Regions from separate parts of the Methylobacterium guangdongense genome, predicted to be linked through region 1. Evidence: predicted binding sites of a transcription regulator. Region 1 holds the regulator's gene; each other region holds the start of a gene.
The links. The regulator LexA, encoded in region 1, represses DNA repair genes until DNA is damaged. The targets are predictions, from matches to a motif close to TGTTCNNNNTGTGTTCNG.
Positions count from the first base shown of each region.

Region 2: a site for LexA is predicted at 2,387-2,404, ahead of recA (recombinase RecA). Genes of this name have one in related genera too.
Region 3: a site for LexA is predicted at 2,420-2,437, ahead of AAHG09_RS21380 (LexA family protein). Genes of this name have one in related genera too.

Region 1 is NZ_JBBXMX010000009.1:138,889-143,901, forward strand. Features, by position in the region: gene AAHG09_RS18280 (hypothetical protein) at 1-472, opposite strand, end outside; gene AAHG09_RS18285 (DUF4383 domain-containing protein) at 469-882, opposite strand; gene AAHG09_RS18290 (FAD-binding oxidoreductase) at 897-2,351, opposite strand; gene lexA (transcriptional repressor LexA) at 2,633-3,361, shown strand; gene AAHG09_RS18300 (ComEC/Rec2 family competence protein) at 3,355-5,013, opposite strand, start outside.
Region 2 is NZ_JBBXMX010000010.1:190,729-195,741, reverse strand. Features, by position in the region: gene rplP (50S ribosomal protein L16) at 1-156, shown strand, start outside; gene rpmC (50S ribosomal protein L29) at 169-384, shown strand; gene rpsQ (30S ribosomal protein S17) at 406-672, shown strand; gene recA (recombinase RecA) at 1,228-2,295, opposite strand; gene cckA (cell cycle histidine kinase CckA) at 2,598-5,013, opposite strand, start outside.
Region 3 is NZ_JBBXMX010000012.1:137,456-142,468, forward strand. Features, by position in the region: gene AAHG09_RS21365 (bifunctional diguanylate cyclase/phosphodiesterase) at 1-140, opposite strand, end outside; gene AAHG09_RS21370 (hypothetical protein) at 244-405, opposite strand; gene AAHG09_RS21375 (helix-turn-helix domain-containing protein) at 1,374-1,790, opposite strand; gene AAHG09_RS21380 (LexA family protein) at 2,455-2,907, shown strand; gene AAHG09_RS21385 (Y-family DNA polymerase) at 2,904-4,232, shown strand; partial or broken gene AAHG09_RS31975 (helix-turn-helix domain-containing protein) at 4,422-5,013, shown strand, end outside.

The DNA of each region.
Region 1 (5,013 bases):
GTTCGGGGCCCCGCCACCACGCGGTCACCGCTCCGATGGTGCGCTCGTAGGCGCCTCGGATCAGCATCTCGGCGGTGAAGCTGAGGCCGATGATGTAATCGGTGACCGTCTGGCCCGCCGTGACGTCGCCGGTGCGGGAGGCCGCCCGGGTCGCCCCGCACAGGCTGGTCCAGAAGCCCGCGGTGGCCGCCCAATAGTCGAAGGCCGATTCCGATGAGGCCTGCGTCACCCCGGCGAGATCCGCGTAGGCGTAGACGATGTGCCATTCGGGGAAGGTCAGGTAGCTGTCGCCGGCCGCACGCTTGTAGCCCGCGGCGGCGATCCCGAACCGCGAGCCGCCCTGCAGCGCAGGATCGGGCTGGACCGTGCAGCCCCCCTCGATCGCCGCGACCGGCAGGAGGCAGGCGAGCGCGAGGAGGGCCAGCCCGGCACCCGCCCGGCGGATCGCCATGCGCCAGCGGCGGGCGCTCATGCGGCGACCCGCGCGGCGCCGCGCCACGGCCACCAGCCGAGCACCACGCCGGCGAGGCCGAGGCTCAGATGCGGGCCGTTCGAGAGCAGCGGGCTGTCCTGAAAACCCTTCAGGACCAGCGACAGGTCGAGGACACTCGACCCGGTGAACACCCCGACCACGCCGTCGAGGAGGTAGATCGCCCCGAAGGCGCGCAGGAAGGTCACGGCGGCGTCCCGCGACCACAGGGCGGCGGCGAGCGCCCACAGGCCGGAGGCGAGGTGGAGGGCGTCCTTGTAGACGTCGAGCCGGAACAGGCCGAACACGCGGCCCTCCGCGTCCCGGAAGGCCGGGATGAAGTCGGTGGCGGCGGCGAACAGCAGGATGGCCGCGAAGGCGAGGGCTGCCGCCTGGGGAGGCGTGAGTCTCACGGGCGGATCCTTGCTCAGTCGAGGTAGGTCGACCACAGGGCGTTCCGGAACAGCAGCCCCGGATCGTACCGGCGCTTGGCCGCCACGAAGGCGTCGAGCCGCGGATAGGCCCGGGCCATCTGGTCGCGCCGGGCATGCAGGCGGTAGGGCAGGTAATGGGCCCCACCGAGCGCCACGACGCGCTCGATCAGCGCCTCGGTCATGCGCATCATCGCGGCCTCGTCCTGCGGGGTGAGCCCCTGCGAGAACGACATCACCGCGCCGATGCGCGGGGTCGGCGCGTAGGCGAGCGTCGAGTCGGGGTCCGCCGCCACGTAGCGCAGGGTGACGTTCAGGCAGTCGCAGCCCGAGCCCGGGATGATCTGCCGGCAGGCGGCAAGGAACCCCGCGAACCGGTCGGGCGGCACGAAATACTCGTGCAGGATGTCGGTGCGGCTGCGGTCGCGCGCCGCGAGGTTGGCGACCGGCTCGTTCATCAGGCTGTTGCGGGTGGCGAGGCCCGGATCCAGCGTCGGGTTGAGCCGGGTCTCGGCGATCCAGCGGGCGCGCTTGCCGAATTCGCTGCCGACCTGGGCGCGGTAGATCTCGCGCGAGACCGCCGTGAATGCGCCCTGGCTGGCCGCCGCGGGCAGGACCTTTGGCGGGTGCTCCGCCTCCGCGTAGGTGACCAGGATCGCCTCGTCGAAGAACCCGGCCCGCGCCACCGAGAGCCGGCCATAGGCCATGCGCAGCCGCGGGTCGTGCGCCAGAGCGGCCACGAAGGCGGGGGCGAAGTCGGCCGACGGCATCACCGCGTAGGTCGGCGTCAGGAGGGCATTCGGCACCATCTCGACCACGAGGTCGACCACGATCCCGAACAGGCCGTAGCCGCCCATCGCCAGCCCGAACAGCTCGGCGTTCTCGGTGCGGGAGCAGGTCACGAGGCTGCCATCCGCCAGGACGAGGCGGAGGCTGCGGACCGTGGAGCCGAACGGCCCGCGCGGCGCCGGCCAGCCATGGGCGTTCACGCTGAAGGTCGAGCCGATTCCGAAATCGCTGTTCGACTGCATCACCGCCGGCGAGAAGCCGATCCGGTCGAGTTCCCGGATGACCTGCGACCAGCGCGCCCCGGCCCCGACCCGATAGAGGCCGGCGGCCGTATCGGGCTCGATCGGGCCACCCTCCAGGGTCAGTGCCGTCCCGTCGCGGGCGAGGCTCTGGCGGCCCATCGAGTGGCGCGCGACGCCGACCGCGACCGGGCGGCCCGCCGTGGCGGCGTCCCGGATCTCGGCGCGCACGGCTTCGATCAGGGCTTCGGTCGATCCCGTCGGGAGCTTGGCGTGACGCACCACCGGAGTCGGGTTGAGGCCGCTCGCATCGTTCAGGATGGTCCGCGGCGCGGCCTGGGCGGCCCGCGGCAGCAGTGCGGCGGCCGCCAGGACGCCGCCACCCGCGAGGAGTCCACGTCTGCTCGGTCGAACTCCGCCCATGCCGCGCCCCGTCCCGATTCGCTCACGGGGTGATCGAATCGCCCCGCCACGTATCCTGCGCCGGGGGCCTGTCCGGCGGCGTGAGCTTGCGCACCGGCCCGCAAGACCGATACGACGGGCGCATCCCGATCGCGGCTGACGGGCCTCGACAACCATCCCGCCGGACGGCACAGAGCGTAGCCATAACGCTCTTGCAGAACACTTGCGGAACGTTTAACCTGTTCGCGATTTGTTTCAGCGGCCGTCCCCGGGGCGGTCCCAAAGCCGCGAGGCCCCCGTCGATGCTCACGCGCAAGCAGCTGGACCTCCTGCGGTTCATCCAGAGCCGCATGCAGGAATGCGGCGTTCCCCCCTCCTTCGACGAGATGAAGGATGCGCTCGACCTCAAGTCGAAATCGGGTATCCACCGGCTGATCACGGCCCTGGAGGAGCGCGGCTTCCTGCGCCGCCTGCCGAATCGGGCGCGCGCCATCGAGGTGATCCGTATTCCGGAAAGCCTCTCGCAGGCGGCTTCGCCGGCCCCCGAGCCGCGCCGCTTCACCCCGAGCGTGGTGGAGGGCGGCAAGTCCCGGCAGCCGGCGGCCTCGCCGATGCCGGCGAGCGCGCGGATGATCGACGAATCCGGCCGGGCGGTCTCGATCCCGGTCATGGGCCGGATCGCGGCCGGCACGCCGGTCTCGGCGATCCAGAACCAGAGCCACGCCATCACGCTCTCGCCGGACTTCCTCGCGGGCGGCGAGCATTATGCTCTCGAGGTGCGGGGCGATTCGATGGTCGAGGCCGGGATCCTCGACGGCGACCTCGTGGTGATCCGCAAGCAGGACACCGCCAATACCGGCGACATCATCGTGGCGCTGATCGACGACGAGGAGGCGACGCTCAAGCGCCTGCGCCGCCGTGGCTCCTCGATCGCCCTGGAAGCCGCCAACCCGGCTTACGAGACCCGCGTTCTGGGTCCCGACAGGGTCCAGATCCAGGGCCGGCTCGTCAGCCTCGTGCGCCGCTACTGAAGCGGCTCGGCCGGGGCTTCGGCGCCGGCCTCCACCGGGGCCTGAGGCGCCTCGGTCGCGGCCATGCCGCCGGCCGTTTCGGCGGGGGGATCGGCTTTGGGTGCGGGCCGGGGGCGCCAGGGGACGGACCGGCCGTCGCCATGGGCGGTCTGCATCGTGAATCCGGCCCCGTCGGCCCGAAGGGCCACGGCCCCGTGTGCGGCCAGGACCCGGCGGTCGATCACCAGCGGCCCCATACAGGTCGGCGGTGCCGTGAGGCTCGTGATCAGCACGGCCGCCCGGGCGCAATCCTCCGGGAAGGCCCGGCGGTCGCGGACCAGGGTGACCGGCCTCCCGTCCCGCAGGAGGGCGGTGCAGCCGAGCCGGTCGCAGCGCCCCCCGGCGCGCGCGCCGGACCCGCGATCGAGCCGCCGCCCGTCGCCATCCGCCTTCAGCCATTGCTCCAGCACGAAATTTGAGGGGCTGCCGAGGACCGAGAGGCTTCCGTCAGGGCCGCGCACGGCGGCGCCCCAGCCCTGGCGGTCGACGTAGAGGTCGTGGCGCTCCGGCCGGGCCAGCAGGCCGAGGCCCAGCAGGATGGGTGGCAGGGCGAGCCAGCGCAGCCGCGAGGCCGGCAGCGTCGCCAGCAGCAGGGCCGCCGTCAGGGCGGCGAGCGCGCCTGTGCCGAAGGCCGGTACCACGAGGCTCGCCCGCTCGAACCCGGCGATCCAGTTCGAGATCGCCAGCATGCCGCCCACCGCCTGCCCCATCAGCCACCAGACCGGCCGGTCGAGGGCGAAGGGATAGGCGAGGCACCCGATCACGGCCGCGGGCATCACCACCAGCGACACCAGGGGCAGGGTCAGCGCGTTGCCGATGAGGCCGAAGGGCTGGATCGTCTGGAAGTGGTAGGTGGCGAAGGGCGCGGTCGCGATCTGCGCCACCAGCGTCGTCGCCAGCGTCCCGGTGACCGCCGACAGGCCGGTCCCGACGAGGCGGCCGATCCGCCCCGCCCCGGGCCGCACGAACAGGCGCCCGTCGATCAGCCGGGCGCAGGCGATTAGCCCGGCGACCGCGCCGAACGACATCTGGAAGCTCGGGCCGAGCAGCCCCTCCGGCTCGCGGGCGAGCGCGATCAGGGCGGCGAGCGCGAGGTTGCGCATCGACAGGGCCGGCCGGTCGGCCAGGATCGCCCCCAGCATGATCAGCGTCATGATCAGCGAGCGCTCGGCGGCGATGTCCCAGCCCGAGAAGGCGCAGTAGGCGCTCACCCCCACCATGGCGAAGCTGGCCGCGATCTTCTTGATCGGCCAGAACAGGGCGCAAAACGGCACGAGGGCGAGGGCGGCCCGCACCAGCCAGAACACGACGCCGGCGGCCAGCACCATGTGAAGGCCCGAGATCGAGACCACGTGGTAGATGCCGGCGGCGCGCAGGGCGTCGTTGGTGGCCGGGCCGATCAGCCCCCGCTTGCCGGTCACCAGGGCGGCCGCCACCGCCCCCGCCTGCCCGCCCTCGGACTCCGCGATCCGGCGGGTCAGGGCGTTGCGGGCCTCGTCCAGCAACGCGGCGAGGCGTAGGCCCAGGGGCGGCGGTTCCGTGGGTGCCCGCACCGTCACTGCCCCGAGGAGCGAGCCGACCGCGCCGATCCCCTGGAAATACGCGTCCCGGGC
Region 2 (5,013 bases), on a different contig from region 1:
AAGGGCGCCCCGGATTACTGGGCGGCCCGGGTCCATCCCGGCCGGATCATGTTCGAGGTCGACGGCGTTGCCGAGAACATCGCCAAGGAGGCCCTTCGCCTCGGCGCCGCGAAGCTCCCGATCCGTACGCGGGTCGTCCAGCGCATCGCCGACTGAACGGAGGATATCGTGAAGTCGACCCAACGAGTGTCTGATCTCAAGGCTTTGTCGCCGGATCAGCTGAATGACGAGCTGATCAACCTCAAGAAGGAGCAGTTCAACCTGCGCTTCCAGGGGGCCACTGGCCAGCTCGAGAACGTCGCCCGCGTCCGTGAGGTCCGCCGCGACATCGCCCGTGTCCGGACTCTGCAGCGTTCCAAGACGCTGCAGCAGGCCAAGGGCTGAGGCGGGGACTAGGAGACAACCATGCCGAAGCGCATCCTGCAGGGCACCGTCGTCAGCGACAAGGGTGAGAAGACCATCGTGGTGAAGGTGGAGCGCCGCTTCACGCACCCGGTGATGAAGAAGACCGTCCGCCGCTCGAAGAACTATCACGCGCACGACGAGGCGAACGTCGCCAAGGTCGGGCAGACGGTGTTCATCGAGGAGTGCCGTCCGTTCTCGAAGACCAAGACCTGGAAGCTGGTCGAGGGTGAGGCGGCGGTTCAGGCCGAGGCCGGCGAGGCCGCTTAAGCCTGGGATCGTGGCGGTTGCGAGCGATCGCATCCATCTGATCGCTGGTTTGGCGCATGGGCCGTCGAGGCGCCTCGTCAGCCTCCGTGCGGTCCGATCTAGGACCCTTCAAAACCCGGACGTATTTCGATCCTTCGGGATCGGAAGCGTGCCGGGTTTCGTCGTTTCCAGAGCCTACCCCGGAAGGCATTCCGTGATGGTCCCTGACAGCGTCGTCGCGGTGCTTCCCAGAGCCTAGCGTCGCGTCATGGAAGTGCTCCTGGTCGCGAGGCGCTGGAACCGTCGATGGATGTCCGCTGGCGTGTGGCGGCGGAGAGAGGCTCGATCTTCTGCCCCGTTGACCCGGACAGCTTTGACAGTACCCGATGGCCCGGCCAGCGGACTTGGTTTGAGATCAGGATGCCGGTGGCTGCCGGGATTCGATCCCACCAGTTCGCCGGATTGAGGCCGCTCCAGCCTGAAACGGAGACGGCCCCGGATATGCTCCGGGGCCGTTTGGTATCTTGGATTTAGGATTACGTTGCGAGCCGTCTTGGGTTGCGCGGCAGCGCGGGCTTACGCCTCGCCCTCGTCGAGATCGTCTGCGGTCGGTGTCGCGTTCTCCAGGATCTTCTCGGCCACGAGGCCCGAGTTCTGCCGGATCGAGCCTTCGATCTCGGCGGCGATCTTCGGATTGTCGCGCAGAAAACCCTTCGAGTTCTCGCGGCCCTGGCCGAGGCGCTGGCTGTTGTACGAGAACCAGGCGCCGGACTTCTCGACGATCCCGGCCTTCACGCCGAGGTCGATCAGTTCGCCAACCTTCGACACGCCCTCGCCGAACATGATGTCGAACTCGACCTGCTTGAACGGCGGGGCGACCTTGTTCTTTACCACCTTCACGCGGACCTGGTTGCCGATCGCCTCGTCGCGATCCTTCAGGGTCGAGATGCGGCGGATGTCGAGGCGCACCGAGGCGTAGAACTTCAGGGCGTTGCCGCCCGTGGTGGTCTCGGGGCTTCCGTACATCACGCCGATCTTCATCCGAATCTGGTTGATGAAGATCACCATGCAGTTCGAGCGCGAGATCGAGCCGGTCAGCTTGCGCAGGGCCTGGCTCATCAGGCGGGCCTGGAGGCCGGGCTGGCTCTCGCCCATCTCGCCCTCGATCTCGGCCCGCGGGGTGAGCGCGGCGACCGAATCGACCACCAGCACGTCGATGGCGCCGGAGCGCACCAGCGTGTCGGTGATCTCAAGGGCCTGCTCGCCCGTGTCGGGCTGCGAGATCAGCAGGTCGTCGAGATTGACGCCGAGCTTGCGGGCATAGACCGGATCCAGGGCGTGCTCGGCATCCACGAAGGCGCAGACGCCGCCCTTCTTCTGGGCCTCGGCGATCGTGTGGAGCGCCAGCGTGGTCTTGCCCGACGATTCCGGGCCGTAGATCTCGATCACGCGGCCGCGGGGCAGGCCGCCGACGCCGAGCGCGATGTCGAGGCCCAGCGAGCCGGTCGAGACCGTCTCGACCTCCTGAACCTTGTCGTTCTTGCCGAGCCGCATGATCGAGCCCTTGCCGAAGGCGCGCTCGATCTGGGCCAGGGCTGCGTCGATCGCCTTGGACTTGTCCTTGTCCTTCTCCGCGGGGGGCATGTCGACCACTTTCAATGCGGGCTGGGCCATCTGGCGGGCTCCTTATGAAGGGGTTGAGCGCCGTTCACAACGCGCGTCAACGTCCCTTTCGTGTACCCGTTTTGTTCTTATTCGGCAAGTGCGCATGGGCGTTCGGACCGGACGTTGTACCGGTTCATCCGCATCGCACGCGCTGGTTTGGCGTGGCTGATCGGTCGTACGCTTCGCGGATCGACAGCGGCGTAGTTGTCTCTCCGCCCCACGCCGCCGGCGTGCCGGTCCAAGGCGGTCCACGTCGGTGCTCAAGCGAGGAGAGCGCCCCCTCAGCTCGCCATCGTCTTCTTCACGGTTTCGACGAGCTGCTTCAGGCTGAAGGGCTTCGGCAGGAAGTTGAAGGTCTCGCCCTCCGGCAGGTTCTTGCGGAAAGCGTCCTCGGCATAGCCGGAGACGAAGATTACCTTCAGGTCCGGCTGGTGCTTGCGCACCTCCCGGAGCAGGGTCGGGCCGTCCATCTCGGGCATGACGACATCGGACACCACGAGGTCGATCGGCTGGGCGTTCTCGCGCACGATCGCCAGCGCCTCGAGGCCCGAGGCGGCCTCCAGCACGGTGTAGCCGCGGGCCGAGAGGGCCCGGCTGTTGACCGCGCGCACGGGATCCTCGTCTTCAACCAGCAGGATCGTGCCCTGGCCGGTGTGGTCGGCGGCGGGCTTACGCGGCGCCGGGGCGACGGGCGGCTCGGCGGCGCGCACGCTCGGATCGGCCTGTCCCTCGGCCTTCGTCGGCGCCGGCAGGCGCGCGGCATCCGTCCGCGGAAGGGCCGGCGCGGGCGGCAGGACCGGCACCTCCTCGGGCTCCGCGACCGGCACGTGCCGCGGCAGGTAGATCCGGAAGGCGGTGCCCTCCCCGACCGTCGACTGCACGTCGATCGTGCCGCCGGATTGCTTGACGATGCCGAACACCGTGGAGAGGCCGAGGCCCGTGCCCTTGCCGATCTCCTTGGTGGTGAAGAACGGTTCGAAGATCTTCTCCATCAGCTCGGGCGGGATGCCCTGGCCGGTGTCGCGGACCTCGATCAGCACGTGATCCCCCGCGGGCGCCCCGCCGCGCCCCTCGGCCGCCGCCGCCGGACCTGGATCGGTGACGTTCTCGGTGCGGATCACCAGCTTGCCGCCCTCCGGCATGGCGTCGCGCGCGTTGACCGCGAGGTTCACGATCACCTGCTCGAACTGGTTGACGTCGGCCTTGACGGGCCAGACCTCGCGGCCGTGCTTCAACTCCAGGGCGACGCGCTCGCCGAGCAGGCGCTTCAGCAGGAGCGTGAGTTCGGAGAGGGCCTCCCCGACGCTCATCACCTCCGGCCGGAGGGTCTGCCGCCGGGAGAACGCCAGAAGCTGGCGGACGAGGCCCGCCGCCCGGTTGGCGTTCTGCTTGATCTGCATGATGTCCTGGAAGGCCGGATCGGTCGGCCGGTGGCTCGCCAGCAGCAGATCCGAATAGCCGATGATCGCCTGCAGCACGTTGTTGAAGTCGTGCGCGATGCCGCCCGCGAGCTGGCCGACCGCGTTCATCTTCTGGGCCTGGGCGACCTGCTGCTCCAGCTGGCGCTGCGCGGTCGTGTCGAGGGCGTACAGGATGACGCGCTCGGCCTCGTCGGTCTGCTGGCCCGGATCGCCGCCGTCGGCGGGGCTCAGCCAGACCCGCGCCGAGCGCCCGCCCGGACCGTTGAGCTGGACCTCGATCGGCTCGGGATCGGTCAGCCCGCGCGAGGCCCGGGTGAGGCCGGCCTCCAGGCTGGTGCGGTCGGTCACCGAGTCGCCGACATTCGGCTCGGCCCGCAGCGTGCCCTCGCCCTCGAGCGCGCCGTCCTCGGCCTGCCGCGCCACCGTGCCGAACAGCCGGGTGAAGGAGGCGTTGGCCCGGGCGATCCGCCCGGCGCTGTCGAGGGTCGCGATGGCGATCGGGGAATTGTTGAGGAACCGGGCGAGGCGCACCTCGGCGGCGCGCTGCGGCTCGTCGGTCTCGGCACCGGCCGAGCGGTTGATCACGAAGGTGCGCGAGGAGCCGGGCTTGCCGTCCTTGCCGAAGGCAACCCGGTGGTAGAGCCGCACCGGCAGGATGTGGCCGTTGCGGCGGCGCAGGTCGAGGTCGAAGCGGTCGGTGCGGACCTCGCCGGGCATCCCGGCGGTGCGCACGAGGACATCCGCCTCGGGAGCGATCTCGGTGAGGTGCGGGCCGCCGGGGCCGACGCTCGCGAGGTCGTAGCCGAGCCAGGCCGCCAGCGTGGCGTTCATGTACACGATGGCGCCCGCCGGATCGATCGACAGGAAGCCCGCGGGGGCGTGGTCGAGATAGTCGATCGCGTGCTGGAGTTCCTGGAAGACGTTCTCCTGCCGCTCGCGCTCGGCGGTGATGTCGGCCACCGTCCAGAGGGCGGCGGCCCGGCGCGGGCGGGCCAGCGGCCGGACCGAGACGCGATACCAGCCGAAGCTGCGCTCGCCGGCGCTCGTGCCGAGGGGCGGCGACATCCGCACCTCTTCGGTGTGGGCCCGGGCGTCGCGGGAGGCCTGCGACAGGCGGAAGACCGCCTCCGACACCTCCGGCGGGCCGACCAGGATGCGCTCCACCGGCATGAGGTTCGAGAAGGTGTCGCCGCCGGCGATCCGCAGATAGGCCTCGTTGGCATAGATCAGCCGGCCGCCGTCCTCGACCACCAGCGCCCCATCGGGCGAGGCATCG
Region 3 (5,013 bases), on a different contig from region 1:
CGCGTCGCTTGGCGATGGAGATCCACGACGATCACCAGGGCCGCGCAGGCGATCACCGCCGCGGCCAGGCAGCAGCTCAGGATCGGCGTCAGCCGCGGACGGCCCGACGCAGCCTTCAGCCATGAACGGACGCCTCGCATCTGGCCTGAACTCGAGTCCCTCAGAACGTAAAAGAGACATCGCGATAAGGCCAAACCGCGAATTTAGTGTTACTCAGCAAAGTCACGATAAGACAAAACGTAGTCACATCGCCTTGAGCAGCGCTCCCACCTGGATGGTGACAGCGCAGCAGAGCCTGACCGAGCGATCCGCATACGTCGCATCAGCGTCCTGAAACAGCGCGCCATACGCGACGCTGCTCGACGCGTTGATGGATCGGCCCCGCATCGAGAGGGTCCGGCGCAAGCGCTGATCGGCTCCGTGGCGGATCTAGCCGAACGCCCGCGTGGGCTTGGCCGAAGCCGCGGGACTTCATCAGACGAGGATATGACGACGTCGCTGCGACCGATCCGGATGGGCGACAGACGACGGAGGCTGAGTTGTCGGCCGTATCGCGGGCTTCGGCGCAAGGTGGGCCGAAGAAGCGCTTCTCGCCGCTCCGCAGATCAGCCGCCGACGCGTCTTCGCGGAGGCGCCCCCGTAAGCCTGTCCGGTTCACCGGCACGGCAGACGTTATCGCCCGCGGCCGCGCGCCGGGACGATCAACGCCTCGGTTCCGGCATGGCCCGGTCGACGTCCGCCATCCCGTCTTCGAGGCGCGTGGCACATCGTCCCGGCTCACAGGCCCATCGAAGGTTCCCCGCCCGATGGTCGAATCCGTGCGGGGTCCCTTGTCCTACCGGCCGAGCGACGGGCCGCCGGACGTGCCGCCCGTCCCGGGCGGTCCACTGGTCGGCGCACCGCCGATGTTGACGCCGGGGGTCGTGCCCGGGATCGGCGAGTTGCTGGGGTTGGCCTCGTTTCCGCGGGTGATCGGACTGGGGCCAAGATCCCTCGCTCCCGCGCCTGCGCCTCCGGTTCTCGCCGGTGGCGCGACACCCGTGTTTCCCGCGCCTCCGGTCACGACCTGCGCCGAGGCCGGCTGGGCGAAGAGGAAGGGCAGAGCCCCTGCGAGCGCCATGAGGGTGCGGGTCATGAAATCTTCCGTGCGCGTGTTGCGGCACAGGAACGGCTGATACCCCGTGAAGTTCAGAGGACGGGTGCGGCTGCGAGATCGCCGGCTGCGCCATCACCGCATTCGTACGGTCGCTCAGCACGAATGCGGTCCAGACGGCACAAGCTGCGCGCGTGGCGTCTGTGCAGACCGCGGGCGATCGAGATTCGACGGGCCGGGCTCCGGGCGTGCCGGTCGGGGCGTTCGCCGGCCGGCGCCGCTAGTCCCGATCCGGTTGTGACTGCAGGCCCGCCGTCGCCTTCACGATCGTCACGACGCTGGCCCGCGTGGCGCTGTCCGTGATGCGCGCGAAGGCCTTCACGAGTTCCATCGCCTGCGGATCCTCGAGGAAGGTTGCCGGACCCGGTTCGGACCCGGTCGATCCCGGCTCGCGGGCGAAGAAGGTCTCGACCGGGACCTTCAGGATGTCGGCGATCGTCTGAAGCCGGCCCGCACCGATGCGGTTGCGCCCCTTCTCGTACTTCTGCACCTGCTGGAAGCTGACGCCGAGGGCATTCCCGAGCGCACTCTGGCTCAAGCCCTGGGCCACCCGGAGCGCGGCGACGCGACTGCCGATCGTGCGATCGGCGTCGGTCGTCAGCTTCGGCGGCGTGGGAGCGGTGAGAGGGGCAGTCATGCGAACGTGGCCTTCGGATGGAATGGCGATGTCGATCGGTCTGTCGACCGTCTGACGAACAAGATGGTGAGCGATTGAGTTGCGCACAAATATGCAATCCAGGCGTGCGTCAACCTGCCAGCTCGCGTACAGCGCGTGAGAGGCTGTCGTATGCGCAGTCTACATCGTCAACCCGAACGACACCTCTCCACCACCCGCCCGGGAAGCCCCGGACGGGCCAGATCGACAGAGGCCACGGGCGCGCTGGGCCGCGCCGTCCTGATCTGGCCGCAGACGCGCGGCGACGTCATCCGGGATCTCACTGAATAGGCCGCGGATCGTCCCGCCCTCCGGCGCGCCGGTCTCGTCATCGGCCGATACCGCAGCGCCGCTGCGCCCGGGAGCCGCCTGGCCGTGTTCCCCGTCTCGTGAGCGCGCCGCTCTCCAACGACGCCGGCCCCTGACGCTTCCGGCAGCGCGTGAACAGCGGCATCGCGAACAACGTCATCATCGCACGCCTCAACCCGCTTCTGCGGAAGTCGGCGCAAGGCGATGTCGCCGTTCGCGTTTGTCCACGCTGTCCACACAAGTCCACCGCGCTTTCGGCACGGACGCCCGAACCGGTTGAACCACGGGGCCGCCCAGTGCTTTGTTCTTCGTATGTTCTATCTAGCCGGGGGCACGGGTGCATCTCAACCGGATCGACGCACTGCTCGTGGACAGCCCCGACGCCGTCCGCGTGCCGCTGATCGGACAAGCGCTGTGCGCCGGCTTCCCATCGCCGGCCGACGACTTCGTCGAGGATGCCCTTGAGCTGCCCCGCTGGCTCGTGCCCAACCCGCCCGCCACGTTCCTGTGGCGCATCAGCGGATCCTCCATGGAGGGCGCGGGCATCTACGACCGCGACCTCGCCTGCGTCGACCGCAGCCTCAAGGCCGCCCACGGCAGCATCGTCGTAGCGGCGATCGACGGCCAGATGTCGTGCAAGCGCCTCGTCGTCGAGGGCAACGTCGCACGGCTCGCCTTCTGCAACCCGGACCTGCCCGTCTTCGCGGTCGAGGAACTCGGCGAGGGCGTAATCTGGGGCGTGGTGCGCTTCTCGATCCGCTGGCACGTCGCCCGCGGACAGCGCGCGTGAGCACCCCCGAGGCCCGGCTGCGCGACCGGATCGGCGGCGGCCGCGCCGTGGCGCTGATCGACGGCAACAGCTTCTACTGCTCGTGCGAGCGCGTGTTCGACCCCAGGCTCGCCCGGGTGCCGGTGATCGTGCTCTCCAACAACGACGGCTGCGCCATCGCCCGGACCGCCGAGGCCAAGGCGCTCGGCATCCGCATGGGCGATCCGTATTTCAAGATCCGCGACCTGTGCCGGGCGCAGGGCGTGCGCGTGTTCTCGTCGAACTACACGCTCTATGGCGACATGTCGGGGCGCACCAACGCGGTCTACCGCCAGTTCAGCACGCAGGTGGAGATCTACTCCATCGACGAGAGCTTCCTGAACCTCACCGACGTGGCGCCCGTGCTGCGGGTCGAACTCGCCCGGGACCTGCGCGCCACCGTGCGGGCCTGGACCGGCATCCCGACCTGTGTCGGCATCGGCCCGACCAAGACGCTGGCCAAGCTCGCCAACCACATCGCCAAGACGGTGCGCGCCCTCGGCGGCGTGTGCGATCTGACCGACCCGGAGGCCTACGCGCACTGGCTGTGCCGGATCCCGGTGGCGGAGGTCTGGGGCATCGGCCGGGCCTCGCTCGCCAAGCTCGAAGCCATGGGCGTCGAGAGCGTGGCGGACCTGCGCGACCTCGACCCGCGGCCGGTGCGCAAGGGCCTGACCGTGGTGGGCGAGCGGATCATCCACGAGCTGCGCGGGCTCGCCTGCCTGCCGCTGGAGCTGGTACCGGCCCGGCGCAAGGGCTGCGCGGTGACCCGCTCGTTCTCCGGCCGGATCGAGGACCGCGCCACCCTGGAGGAGGCTGTGGCCGCCCACGCGACGCGGCTCGGCGAGAAGCTGCGGCGGGAGGGGCTGGGCACCGACCACGTGACGGTGTTCTACCACACGAGCGAGCACGACTGGGGCGCGCCGATGCGCTCGGTCTCGACGACGGTGAGCCTGCCGGAGCACAGCTCGGACACGCTGGCGCTGATCAAGGCGGCGCGGCACGGGGTGGCCAGGACCTGGCGCGAGCCGGGGGAGCAGCCGTGGCGGTACAGCAAGGCGGGGATCGTCACGAACGACCTCGTGCCACTGTCGCACAGCCCGCGGGCGCTGATCGGCGCGCTGGATCGGGCGCGGTCGGGCCCGCTGATGGCGGCGATGGACGCCTGCAACGCGCGCTGGGGCCGGGGCGCGGTGGTGCCGGGGCGGGCGGGGCTGGTGAGCCGGCGGGACTGGAACACGAAGTTCGAGATGCGCACGCCGCGCTACACGACGCAGATTGGCGAGTTGCCGGTGGCGCACGCGTAGAGCGCGGACCGCCCGGCGTTACGATGCTTGGAAGGATCGTCTGCCGTTCGGCTCCCAGGCAGGAGGGGGTGCGACGGACAGCAATTCCGCACCTGCCCGGCAAGCCGGCATTGAAATCATAGATTGTATACAATACTATCGAATTTTCAGCCCGCCACGACGGACGGCGAACAGTTCACCAGGCTGCGGATGCGACCGTTTTTCTCGACCGAGGAAGTTCATCCCAAGAACGCGTTCCGGCGTTGGCGGGAAATGGTTTGCGAGCGCTTGGCGCCCGCCGCGTTGCAGGCCGATGACGCCGAGCGTTTCCAGGGCAAGCTCGAGGTGACCAGTATCGGCAGCGTGCCGATCTCGCACCTCGCCTACACACGCCTGCGGACGGAAGCGACGGCCGACATGATTCGGCAGAGCCGTCGCGACAATCGGATCTATGCCGTCCTGAGGCTTTCCGGGAACGCCAGCTATCAGCAAGGCGACCAGGAGGCGAAGACCCGCCCCGGCGATCTCGTCGTCCTCAACGCGCGTCCGACCGTCTGCATGATGGATATGAACAGTTCGCTGCTGCTCGATCTGCCGCGTGAGCGCTTCGAGAACGTTCTCGGCCCGTCACGGCTGTACAGCGCTCACACGGTCGGTGGGCTCTCGCCTCCACGATCCTGGCCCATACCTACGTGCGAGAGCTTATCCGGGTGGGTAGCCAACTCAGCCCCGACGCAGCCGAACGCATGGCGTCGATCGGGATCGACCTGATCGTGGCCAGCCTGTCCGAACGGATGGCACA